2 regions of the Kribbella sp. NPDC050459 genome follow, and region 2 is predicted to be linked to the other one. Evidence: riboswitches for the same ligand, from Rfam matches in the RefSeq annotation. Region 2 holds a riboswitch; the other holds the start of a gene.
The links. A riboswitch is a leader RNA that binds a small molecule or an ion and turns the genes downstream of it on or off. The one in region 2 is predicted to bind cobalamin.
Positions count from the first base shown of each region.

Region 1: another riboswitch for cobalamin. It lies ahead of cobN (cobaltochelatase subunit CobN); the one in region 2 lies ahead of AB0I12_RS17905 (ribonucleoside-diphosphate reductase subunit alpha).

Region 1 is NZ_JBFAJQ010000003.1:971,352-977,546, forward strand. Features, by position in the region: gene cobN (cobaltochelatase subunit CobN) at 1-2,962, opposite strand, end outside; cobalamin riboswitch at 2,994-3,120, opposite strand; gene AB0I12_RS15840 (hypothetical protein) at 3,179-3,604, shown strand; gene AB0I12_RS15845 (DUF3500 domain-containing protein) at 3,608-4,576, opposite strand; gene AB0I12_RS15850 (phosphoglycerate mutase family protein) at 4,567-5,247, opposite strand; gene AB0I12_RS15855 (cobalamin biosynthesis protein) at 5,238-6,158, opposite strand.
Region 2 is NZ_JBFAJQ010000004.1:399,304-405,498, forward strand. Features, by position in the region: gene AB0I12_RS17905 (ribonucleoside-diphosphate reductase subunit alpha) at 1-2,538, opposite strand, end outside; cobalamin riboswitch at 2,671-2,839, opposite strand; gene AB0I12_RS17910 (DinB family protein) at 2,900-3,481, opposite strand; gene AB0I12_RS17915 (Fic family protein) at 3,551-4,816, opposite strand; gene AB0I12_RS17920 (class I SAM-dependent methyltransferase) at 4,906-5,727, shown strand; gene AB0I12_RS17925 (class I SAM-dependent methyltransferase) at 5,724-6,195, shown strand, end outside.

The DNA of each region.
Region 1 (6,195 bases), on a different contig from region 2:
GTACGTCGTTGCCCGCCGCAACATCGCTGTCCACGTGCGCCTTGAGGAAGTTGTCCGCCGGCGACTCGTCGAGGGCGGCGACCGTACGGACCGCCTCGTCGAGCAGCGCGACGACATGCGGGAAGGCGTCCCGGAAGAAGCCGGAGATCCGGATCGTCACGTCGATCCGCGGCCGGCCGAGCTCCTCCAGGCCGACCACCTCGAAGCTCGTGACGCGGCGGGACGCGTCGTCCCAGACCGGCCGGCAGCCGAGCAGCCAGAGCACCTCGGCGAGGTCGTCGCCCTGCGTGCGCATCGCCGACGTACCCCAGACGGTGAGGCCCACGGACCGCGGCCATTCCCCGGTCTCGGCCTGGTGCCGCGCCAGCAGCGAGTCGGCCAGCGCGACTCCGACGTCCCAGGCGTTACGGCTCGGGATCGCCTTCGGGTCCACGGCGTAGAAGTTGCGACCTGTCGGCAGCACGTTGACCAGTCCGCGCGTGGGCGACCCCGAAGGCCCGGCCTCCACGAACCGCCCGTCCAGCGCCCGCAGCACGTTCCCCAGCTCATCCGGCGTCCGCGCGAGCCGCGGCACAACCTCGGTCGCCGCAAAGGTCAGCGACGCCTCGACCTCGGGGCAGTCCCGGGCCAGCACCTCGGCGACCACCACCGGAACCTTCGTCGCGTCCCAGCTCAGCGTTTCCATCCCGAGCACCAGCTTCCGCGCGACAGCCTCCAGGATGTCCACGCCGTCGGCCCCGGTCACCGCCGGCAGGTCCGCGAGGGTGGCCAGATCGGTCAGGTTGGCCGCCGGCCCCGGGTTGGCCAGCAACTCGGCCTCGTCCACTCCGAAGGCCGACCCGAGAGCAGCCCGCAGCCCAGGAATCGAGTACGACCCGCCCCACAGCTGCCGAGCCCGCAGTACGGCGAGCACCAGGTTGACCCGCGCCGCACCCACCGGCGCACCACCCAGCACATGCAGCCCGTCGCGAATCTGCACGTCCTTGATCTCGCACAGATACCCGTCCAGATGCAGCACGAACTCGTCGAAGTCGTCGTCCTCCGGCTTCTCCGCGGTGTGCAGGTCGTGGTGCAGCTGCGCCGCCTGGATCAGCGTCCAGATCTGCGCCCGCAGCGTCGGCACCTTCTCCGGGTCGAGCGCCTGCACCGTCGCGTACTCGTCGAGCAGGTACTCCAGCTTCGCCATGTCGCCGTACGTCTCGGCCCGCGCCATCGGCGGCACCAGATGGTCGACGACCGTCGCGTGCGCCCGCCGCTTCGCCTGCGTCCCCTCGCCGGGGTCGTTGACGATGAACGGGTAGATCATCGGCAGGTTCCCGAGCACCGCGTCCGGCGCGCAGCCGGCCGCCATCCCGATCCCCTTGCCCGGCAGCCATTCCAGCGTGCCGTGCTTCCCGAGGTGTACGACGGCCTGCGCGCCGAACCCGCCCTCGTCGGCCGGCGCCTCCAGCCAGCGGTACGCGGCGAGGTAGTGGTGCGACGGCGCCATGTCCGGATCGTGGTAGATCGCCACCGGGTTCTCGCCGAAGCCGCGCGGCGGCTGGATCATCAGCACGACATTCCCGAACCGCAACGCGGCCAGCGCGATCGCGGGCTCCGCGCCGGACGTGTCGACGTACAGCTCCCCCGGCGCCTCCCCCCACGCCTCGGTCATTGCCGTCCGCAACGACTCGGGTACGCCGCCGAACCAGCGGGCGTACGTGGACAGCGGAACCTTGGCGACCGCGTTGGCGAGCTGCTCGTCGGTCAGCCAGTCGACGTCGTGGCCGCCCGCCGCGATCAGCTGGTGGATCAGCCCATCGCCTTCAAGCTCGCTGACGTCGATGCCGCCCAGGTCGTACCCGGCCTCTTGCAGCTGGCCGAGCAGCACGACCGCCGACGCCGGCGTGTCCAGCCCGACCGCGTTCCCGATCCGGGCGTGCTTGGTCGGGTAGGACGACAGCACCAGCGCGATCCGCTTCTCGGCCGGCGGAATGTGCCGCAGCCGCGCGTGCGCGACCGCGATACCGGCCAGCCGCGCGCACCGCTCCGCATCCGGCGCGTAGCGGGCCAGGCCGTCGGCGTCGTACGACTTGAACGAGAACGGGATCGTGATCAGCCGCCCGTCGAACTCCGGGATCGCCACCTGGGTCGCCGCGTCCAGCGGGCTGACGGCCGCATCGCTGTCCACCCACTGCTCGCGCGTCGACGTCAGCGCCAGGCCCTGGATCAACGGAATGTCGAGCGAGGCCAGCGCACCGGCGTCCCACGCGTCGTCCGAGCCACCCGCGCTCGCGTCGGCCGCGACCGATCCGCCGGCCGCGAGCAGCGTCGTGACGAGTACGTCGCACTTGCGCAGCAACTCGAACAGCCCGGCGTTGTCGGGCGACGTCGGGTCGAGCCCGCGGAGCGTCCCGCAGTACACGGGCAGCGGCTGAGCGCCGGCCGCGTCGACCGCGGCCGCGAGCGCGTCCACGAAGGCGGTGTTCCCGGAGATCTCGTGTGCGCGGTAGTACACGATGCCGACCACGGGACGCCCGTCCTCGGCGTACGTCCCGCGCACGCCGTACGCCGGGAGCGCGCGCGGCGGCTCGAACTCGTCGCCGGTCAGCAGCAGCGTGTCCCGCAGGAAGCCGGCCAGGTTGCGGAGGTTGTCCGCGCCACCCTCGCGAAGATAGGCCAGCGCCTCGGTGACCGCCCCGGCCGGGACGGTCGACAACGACATCAGCTCGGCGTCCGGCGCGGCCTCACCGCTCACAACCACCGTCGGCTTGCCCGCAGCGAGGACCGTGTCCAGCCCGTCCTCCCACGCCCGGCGCCCGCCGAGCAGCCGAACGACGACGACCGCAGCGTCGTCGAGCAGCGGCCCCAGCGCCACCGGATCCAGCCGAGCCGGGTTGGCCACCGCCCACCCCGCGCCCGCCTCCGCAGCAGCCAACAGGTCGGTATCAGCAGTAGACAGCAGCAGAAGATTCGCAGGCACGCGCAGAGTCCTTCCCGGGGTATCCACGCCCCGACTCCAGGTACGACGGCGGCAGTTCCTGACTCCCCCTGACGGGGTCACAGTGGCGGGACCGCCCCGGACTCACACCGGGTTCCTGCTGATGCCGTCGAATGACGTCGCGACTCTATCCGACCCGACTCGGTCCATGGGCCTGGCAGGGTGCGGTTCAGATCACCTCACGAAAGCGCGAAACCTGTGAACTCCTGGCGTGACACCGCCTCGGACGAGGCCCAGCAGACGCTCGACGACCTGTTCGACACTGCCCTCCAGCTCGCGGTGCAGCACGTGGCGAAGCGAGGGGGCTTCCTGCCGTTCGCGGTCAGCGCGGCGGACGGTGACCCGATCTCGATCGAGATGCTCGGTGAGAAGGCCGATGCGCTCCGGATGATCGACCTGCTGTGGGGCAGTCTGCGGGAGCGGCGGGACGACATAGCAGCGGCCGCGGTGGTTGCTGACGTGCGGCTCGGCGGCGACGGGTGGCCCGATGGGATCCAGGTGGAGGCGGAGCACCGGGACGGGATCGTGCTGAGCATCGTCGCGCCGTACCGCCGCCGGCGCCTTCGGCGGGACGTCGAACTCGGAGAGTTCGGCCTCGCCGAAGGTCAGCGCCGGCTCTGGTGAGTTCTAGCGGTGCATGGCGTAGTGGGCAGCCAGGAGGTCGGTGCCCCAGTCGTTGCGTAGGTCGCGCCAGACCGAGTGGATGTGGTTGGCGTTGTCCTGGGTGTTGTCGTACTCGGCGAGGAACGTGGGACCCGCGATCGAGTAGTAGTGGCGGTGGCCGATGCCGGGCTGGGTTTCGCCGGCCCAGGCGAACGTCAGGCGCTCGATGCCGTGCTCGGTGATGTCCTGCCAGGTCTGCAGGCCGATCGGCCCGGCGGCGCGGCCGACGTACTGGCCGATGAGGAGGCTGAGGAGCTGGCGCTGGTCCTCGGTCATGTCGCCGTACGCGAGGCCGCGGTGCAGGAGTGACGCGTCGGCCACTGGGTCGTGCCGGGTCAGGATGTCGTCGGGCGCGTCCGGCGAGACCAATGCGACCTCCAGCTGTCCAGGCTCCAGTGCGTGCAGCAGCTGGAAGCCCAGGTCCTGCTCCGTGGCCAGGAACCGCCGCCCGGCCTGCGGCCCGGTCAGCACCTCGGCCGGGTTCGACCCGAGGAACTGTGGTGTGAACGCGATCGCTCCGTCCACGACCGTCACGTGCAGTGCCAGGTGGTGACCGTTCAGCCGCCAGGCCCACGGCTCCGTGCCGTTCGGGTCCCCGAGCACGCGCAGGAAGTACCGGTCGGCGACGGTCGCGCCTTCCCACTCCCCCGACGGCGGCAGGTCCGGCAGCCCGCGGACCACGATCTCGGCGTCGAGAACCGCCCAGACGTCGGCCGTCCCGCGCTCGCTGCACCCGGTCGCGACCAGCCGCTCCACGAGCTGCTGCTGCGCCGACGTCAGCTCGGTCAGGGCAAGGCCCGGCACAGGTCCCGGCAGGTACGTCCACTGCTTGTGGTCCGGGGTGTCGAAGGGTGCGCGGATCTTGCCGGCCTGCTCCGGTGTCAGGCTCGCCAGCAACTCGAGAACCGTGTCCCGCGTCTGCGCTACAACCATGCCGATCGCTCCCGTTCCGTCGGTTCGTAGGTGGTCCACTGTTCGAACGGCCGGTCCAGCTTGTACCGGAAATCCGGCTGCCGCAGCAGGACGCGTGTTTCGGCGTTCCCCGGGTTCCGCAGCGACTCGAAGAACCGCACCGACCAATGGAACCACCGCATACAGAACAGCCGCATGGTCAGGCCGTGCGAGACCAGCAGCACGTTGCGCGGGGCGTCCACGCTCTCGAAGTCGCGGTGCATCGTCTCCAGGAACGTCGACACCCGGTCGTACACGTCCGAGCCCGACTCACCGTGGGTGAACCGGTAGAAGAAGTGCCCGAACGAGTCGCGGAGCTTCTCCTGCCGTTCGATGTCCTCGGTGTCCTGCAGGTTCGCCCAGTCCTGCTCCCGCAGCCGCGGCTCCTCCCGCGGCAGCTCGATCAGGTCGTCCAACCCGAGCGAGTCCAGCGTCTGCCGGGCGCGCAGGTACGGCGAGACGTACACGCGGACTGGCTCGTTCTCGAACAGCTCCCGCAACTCCCGCCCCGCCTTGGCGGCCTGCTCATGGCCCACCGGGGTCAACGGGACCGCATGGTCAGGGGTCCGCTCGTAGACCGTCTTGTCCAGGTTCGCCTCGGACTCGCCGTGCCGGATCAACGCGATCCGCACCGGCCGGCGGCTCAGATCCATCGCCTCCCCTTCCCGAGTACGGCCGCAAGGCACACGGCGGCGATCCCGACCCGCCGCGCGAGTTCCGCCGTACGGCGCACGTCGGCGACCGTCGGCGCCGGGCCGTCACCCAGCGTGCCGCGGTCCTCCGCGTAGCTGCCGTAGCTGTTGGTGCCGCCGAGCGTCAGACCGAGCGCTCCCGCGAACGCCGCCTCGACCGGCCCGGCGTTCGGGCTCGGATGCTTCGGGGCATCCCGCCGCCAGACCCGGACGGTGTCCTGGACCCGTCCGGCCGCGAGTCCGGTCAGCGCCGCACACGCCCGCGCCGGGAGCAGGTTGAGTACGTCGTCCAGCCGCGCCGACGCCCACCCGAAGTTGAGGTACTTCGGTGACTTGTAGCCGACCATCGCGTCGAGCGTGTTGGCCGCGCGGTACCCGAGCAGGCCGGGGACGCCGAGCGCACCGCCCCACAGCAGCGGGGCCACGCACGCGTCCGAGGTGTTTTCGGCGATCGACTCGACGGTGGCGCGGGCCAGCTCGTCGGCTTCCAGGTCGGTGGCGTCCCGGGCGCAGAGATGGCTGAGGCGATCGCGGGCGCCCGGGATGTCCTTCTCCTCCAGCAACCCGGCCATCGTCTCGGCCTCGCGCTCCAGGCTGCGGGCGCCGAGGACGGTCCAGGTGGCGGCCGCCGTGGCCGCGGTGTGCAGGATCGGATGCTTCCGGGTAGCCCGCTCGACCGCGAGCCCCAGGATTGCGGTGCCACCTACGAGAACAGCCGTGTACCCGGTGCCGCGGCGACGCGAGTCGGCGTACAACTGCTTCTCCATCCGAGCGGCAGCACGACCGAATCCGGCAACCGGGTGGTACCGGCGCGGATCGCCGAGAAGACGGTCGGCCGCGAAGCCAAGCAGAAGTCCAAGAGCCCGTGACACCCTCGGCAGTCTGCCAGGTCCCTGGCTGTGATTGGGT
Region 2 (6,195 bases):
CTTCACCAGCCAGTGCGGATCGATCTCGAAGGCCGTCGCATACAGCTCGCGCAGGTCGGCCGGGATCCGCTCGATCCGGGCGAGCACGCCGTCGTGGTACTTCAGGTCCGACACCATCACCTGGTCCCACAGCCCGCGGGCCTTCAGATCGGCGACCAGGTACGGGTTCGCGACGGTGAACTCACCGGACATGTTCGACTTCACGAACAGGTTGCTGTACGTCGGCTCGATCGACTGGCTCACCCCGCAGATGTTGGAGATCGTCGCGGTCGGCGCGATCGCCATGACGTTGGAGTTGCGGAGGCCGTCGCGCAGGACCTTCGCACGCAGCGCGTCCCAGTCCAGCTGCGTGCTCCGGTCGATGATCACGTCGCCGTCGCGCGCGGTGTGCAGCAGGTCGAGCGAGTCGATCGGCAGGATCCCGAGGCTCCACAGCGATCCGTCGTACGACGAGTAGCGGCCACGCTCGGCGGCCAGCTCGCTCGAGGCCTCGATCGCGTGGTAGCTGATCTGCTCCATCGACCGGTCCGCGAACTCGACCGCCGCGTCCGACGCGTACGGGATGCGCAGCGTGAACAGCGCGTCGGCGAATCCCATCAGACCGAGGCCGACCGGGCGGTGCCGCTGGTTGGCGCGCTCCGATTCCGGGGTGGTGTAGAAGTTCACGTCGATGACGTTGTCGAGCATCCGCACCGCGGTCTTCACGGTGTCCCGCAGCAGGTCGGCGTCGAGCCCGTCCTCGGTGAGATGAGCGACCAGGTTGACCGAGCCGAGGTTGCAGACCGCGGTTTCGTCGACGGTGGTGTTGAGGGTGATCTCGGTGCACAGGTTCGACGAGTGGACGACACCGTCGTGCTGCTGCGGCGAGCGCAGGTTGCAGGCGTCCTTGAAGGTGATCCACGGATGCCCGGTCTCGAACAGCACGGTCAGCATCCGCCGCCACAGGTCGACCGCCTTGACCCGCTTGAACACCCGGATCTCGCCGCGGTCCGCCGCCTCCTCGTACCGCACGTAGGCCGCGGCGAACGCCGCGCCGTACAGATCGTGCAGGTCCGGCACCTCGTCCGGCGAGAACAACGTCCACTCGCCCCCGGCCTCGACCCGCCGCATGAACAGATCCGGCACCCAGTTGGCCGTGTTCATGTCATGCGTCCGCCGCCGCTCGTCCCCCGTGTTCTTCCGCAGCTCGAGAAACTCCTCGACATCGATATGCCAGGTCTCCAAATACGCACAGACCGCGCCCTTACGGCGCCCGCCCTGATTCACGGCTACTGCCGTGTCGTTGGCTACCTTCAGGAACGGGACGACGCCTTGGGACTCGCCGTTGGTGCCTCGGATGTGGGCGCCGATGCCGCGGACCGGGGTCCAGTCGTTGCCGAGGCCGCCGGAGTACTTGGCGAGGAGGGCGTTGTTGCGGATGCCGGTGAAGATGCCGGACAGGTCGTCGTCAACGGTGGTGAGGAAGCAGGACGACAACTGGGGCCGGGTGGTGCCGGAGTTGAAGAGGGTCGGCGTCGAGGACATGAAGCGGAACGAGCTGAGCAGTTCGTAGAACTCGATCGCCCGCGCGTCGCGGTCGTCCTCGCGCAGCGCCATCCCCATCGCGACCCGGAGGAAGAAGGCCTGCGGCAACTCGTAGCGCACTTTGCCGAGGTGCAGCAGGTAGCGGTCGTACAGGGTCTGCAGGCTGAGGAAGGTGAAGTTCAGATCGGCGTCGGGCTTGATCGCCGCCGCGAGCCGGTCGAGGTCGAAGCGGCCGAGCTCGGGGTCGAGCTGCCCGGCGTCGATGCCCACCTGGATGTAGCGCGGGAAGTAGTCGGGGTACGCCGTGGTCATGTCGGCCTGGCTGGCCTGACGGGGCTCGCCGTGGACGCGGCCGAGCGCCTCGCGGCGGATCTGGTCCAGCAGCAGGCGGGACGTGGCGTAGCTGTACTGCGGCTCGGTCTCGACAGACGCCCGGGCGGCCATGACGAGGGCGAGCTCGACCTCGTGCTCGGCGATGCCGTCGTAGCAGGCACCGAGCGTCTCGTTCAGGATCTTCTCGGGGTCGACGGCGTCGAGTCCGAGAGCGGCCTCGGTGACGACCACCCGGAGCCGGTCGACGTCGAGCGCCGCCCGGCTGCCGTCGGCCGCGCGGACGGTGAGCGGAGGAGGATCGGTGACTCCCGCCGCGTCGGCGGGAGTGCGCGCCTTGGTCCGCTCCTCGCGATACAGGACGTAGGCGCGGGCGACCTGGTGCTCGCCGGCGCGCATCAGCGCCAGCTCGACCTGGTCCTGGATGTCTTCGACCTGCACGCTGCGGGCCCTCGCGCCGCGGCTGGTCAGGGCAGTGACGACCCGGCCGGTCAGGTCGGTCACCAGATCGCGGACCCGGTGCGTGCCGCCGGCCTCGGCACCCTCGACGGCGAGGAAGGCCTTGGTCATGGCGACGGAGATCTTGGTGGCGTCGAACGGTGTGCTGCTGCCGTCGCGGCGGACGACGGTGAGCTCCGTCCGGAGGTCTGCGGTGGCCGCAGCCGATGAGGAAGCAATGGTCACAGGTGTGTGCTCCAGGAGAGTTCGGAGACCCGGGACCACGCGAGCGGACGCACGACGGGACCGGCGGCACCGGCCGGGAACACCGCCGTCACGTCCTGCGATCCACCCGCGAGATCTCGGACCGCGTGCACCGGCGGTGCACGCGCCGGTGGCAGGTATCCGGACTCGCGGGCACCGTTCGACAGCGTGTCCGCTCACCGTTGCGGGGCAGCTCCGGAGTTGCACCGGATTCCCCTGTTGCCCCGGGACGATCAACATCTTGTGGTTTTGCTCGCCCCGAACCACCAGCAGTAGTGATGCTAGGCGGAGTCTCCTAGATCTTGTGGTAGCGCCACGCCGCGTGTCGCACATGTTGTGGTCCTCACGCCGCGACCGCGTAGAGGTCCTGCAGGGTCATGATCTCGGAGCCGTGATGGATCAGCTCACGGTTCAGCCTGAGGATGACGTGGCCGAACGGCTCGGAGGCGTCCAGTTCATTCGCCTGGCTCAGGCCGACCGTCATCGCCTCGTCCTCGTCGAGGGCGGCGATCGCGTCCCGCCAGGCCTCGACCCAGTAGGTCAGCCAGGCCACCGCATCCCGGGCGTTGCCGTGCAGGGTGATGTCGTCACGCCCCTGCCGGCTCTCGCCGAACGTCCACTCCCAGCGCTCGAAGAACATCTCGGTCAGGTGCGCGATCAGCCACGCGATCGTGCGTGGCCCGCGATGGTCCGGCTCGGCGGGCCACTGCGCGACCCACTCGCCGGAGCCGAGCGCGCGGAACTGCCCGGCATAGTGCCGCCGGACGACGGTGAGCGCCTCACTGCTCGGTCGCCAGAAGTACTGCTCGTCGGTCAGTTGGGCGAGTCGTCCGGACAGCACCATCCAGCTGAAGCCGAGCTGTCCGCGGACCATCGCCATCGCCGACGGCCGGTGCAGGATGTCCCAGTCGAACGCCTCCGGCATCACAACTCCCCTGTACGATCGAACATGTGTTCGAATTCTTGCTCGATCGCGACCGGAAAGTCAAACCACCTAGTGTGTCGGTCCTGGCCTCGACGGGACCGGTCTGCTAGGCGGCTCGACCCGGGTGTCCGCGGCCGGGCTCGCGAACCGGCGCTCCAGCAGCGTGAAGGCGTCGATCAGCTCCGGCGCCTCGTAGACGCGGTTGCGGCGCCCGTCCGTGATCTCGCGCAGGATGCCCGCCTCGACCAGCCGGGCCAGGCCCTGGTTCGCGGCCTGTTGCGAGCGGTCGATGAGCTGAGCCGCGGCGGCGAGGGTGAGGACCGGCGCGGCCGGAAGTGCCTCGATCAGTAGCTCGGCCGCGGAGCCGGCCCGCACCGGGTCCGCGCGTTCCCGCCAGGCAGCTTTCAGATCGGCGGCGGTCTGCTCAAAGCGCGCGGCCTCGGCGGTCGCGTGCGTGCAGGCGGTCGCGAACATCCGCAACCACGGGTTCGCGGCCGCGCGGGCCTTCGCGGTCGTCGCGCGTCCGACGTACCGGAATGCGGTCAGAGAGTCGACGTACTCCGCGGCGTGAGTGGCGAGTGCGAGCGAGACCGGCGGCACGGTGCGCGTGACCAGTCCGTCGGCGCGCAGGATCAGGTGGATCAGCGCGCGGCCGGTGCGGCCGTTGCCGTCGGCGAACGGGTGGATCGTCTCGAACTGCGCGTGCGCGATCGCGGTCTTGGCCAGCACCGGCAGCGGTGACTCGCGCACGAACGTCATCAGATCCGCGAGCAGGTCCGGGATCAGCTGGGCCGGCGGCGGCACGTAGTACGCCTCGGCGGGGGAGCGGCCGCCGATCCAGTTCTGCAGGTAGCGGATCTCGCCGCCGTACTCCGGGGTCGGCGAGTGCGCCATCAGCCGGCGATGTGCCTCGAGCAGGTGCTCGACCTCGAGCTTGTCGCCGGCCTGGACGGACTCGGTCACCCACGTCATCGCGTCCACCGCACCGAGGACCTCCTCGGCGGTCACGTCGTGCACGCGGTCGCGCAGTACGTCGGCCTTCAGCAGCCGGCGCGCACCGACGACGAGGCCTTCGATGTGCGACGACCCGACCGCTTCGGCGCGCAGCAGCAACCGCGCCAGCGCCTCGCTGTTGGTCAGCACGGCAGCGGTCGCGTCCAGGCGGGCCAGGTCGCCGGCGGCGTCCTCGAGCAGCGCCAGGACGTCATCGCTCAGGTCGAACTCGCGCCCGGCCAGCGGATCCGGGAAGTACAGCTCGTACGACCCGCCCAGGCGCTCCGCCCGGGTGAACCCGTCGGGGTGCCCGGGCCAGCGGTGCAACTCAACCCGTGCCATACTCTTATTCAAGCTTATCCACAAACCTTGAACAAGGGCTGCGGAAACCCAACGCTGACTGGACCCCGGTTGTGGGCACACTTCTGCCTGTGACCCTGGACGCGCAGACGCAACGGATGGTGGCCGCCAACGAGGCCGACTGGAATGCTCGCGCCCCGCTGCACGCGGCGAGCGACTTCTACGACCGGCCCGCGGAGTTCTGGTTCGCGGACTACGAGTGGGAGGATCTGGGCCCGCTCGACGGCCGCGACGTCCTGCACCTGCAGTGCCATCTGGGTACCGAGACGATCGAGTTCGCGCGCCGGGGTGCGCGCACCAGCGGACTCGACCTGTCGGAGAAGTCGCTCGAAGCGGCCCGGGAGATCGCGCGCGAGGCCGGCGTCGAGGTCGACTACCTGCACGCCAACGTGTACGACGCCGTGGGTGCGGTCGGTGGCCGGCAGTTCGACGTCGTGTACACCGGCAAGGGCGCGCTGTGCTACCTGCCCGACCTGCAGCAGTGGGCCGAGGTGGTCCGCGATCTGCTCAAGCCCGGCGGCGTCCTCTACCTCGTCGAGTTCCACCCGCTGCTCAACGCGCTCCGCGAGGTCTCGCTCCCGGGCGAGTCCGACGAGTTGGTGCTCCGGGCCGACTATCTGGAGGGGCGCGGCCCGATCGCGCACGACTCGACCGTCACCTACACCGGCGACGAGGTGCCCGGCCGCCAGACCAGCTACGAGTGGCGGCACGGCCTCGGCGAGATCGTCACCACGCTCGCTTCCACAGGCTTTCAGGTCACCGGGCTGCGCGAGTCGGACGTCCTGCCCTGGCCCCGCTGGGCGGCGATGCGGCAGACCCCGGACGGCTGGTGGCGCCTGCCGGACGACGCCCCTCGCATCCCGCTGTTCTTCGCGCTGAAGGCGATCCGATGACCCGCGCGGACCGCGAACAGGACCTGATCGCCTACTACACCGGCGAGATCCACGCCCGCGTCGGCCGGGACCTGCCCGAGCCACGTGTCGCCCGCCGTACGGCGTACCTCGATCAGCTCCGCCTCGAAGGCCGCGACACCGTGCTCGAACTCGGCTGCGGCCCCGGCCGCGACGGCCAGGCGATCGCGGCGGCCGGTTTCACCTACACCGGCGTCGACCTGTCGCCGGCCAGCGTCGAGGCCTGCCGCGAGCTCGGCCTGCACGCGGAGGCCGCGTCGGTCCTCGAACTGCCGTTCGGCGACGCGACGTTCGACGCCGGCTGGACGATGAGCACCTTGCTGCACGTGGCGGACGAGGACCTCGATCAAGCGCTGCGGGAGATCGTCCGGGTGCTCCGTCCGGGCGCGCCGCTGGCCGTCGGCCTCTGGGGCGATGTCAGCGGCAGGGAACACGTCTGGGACGACGGCA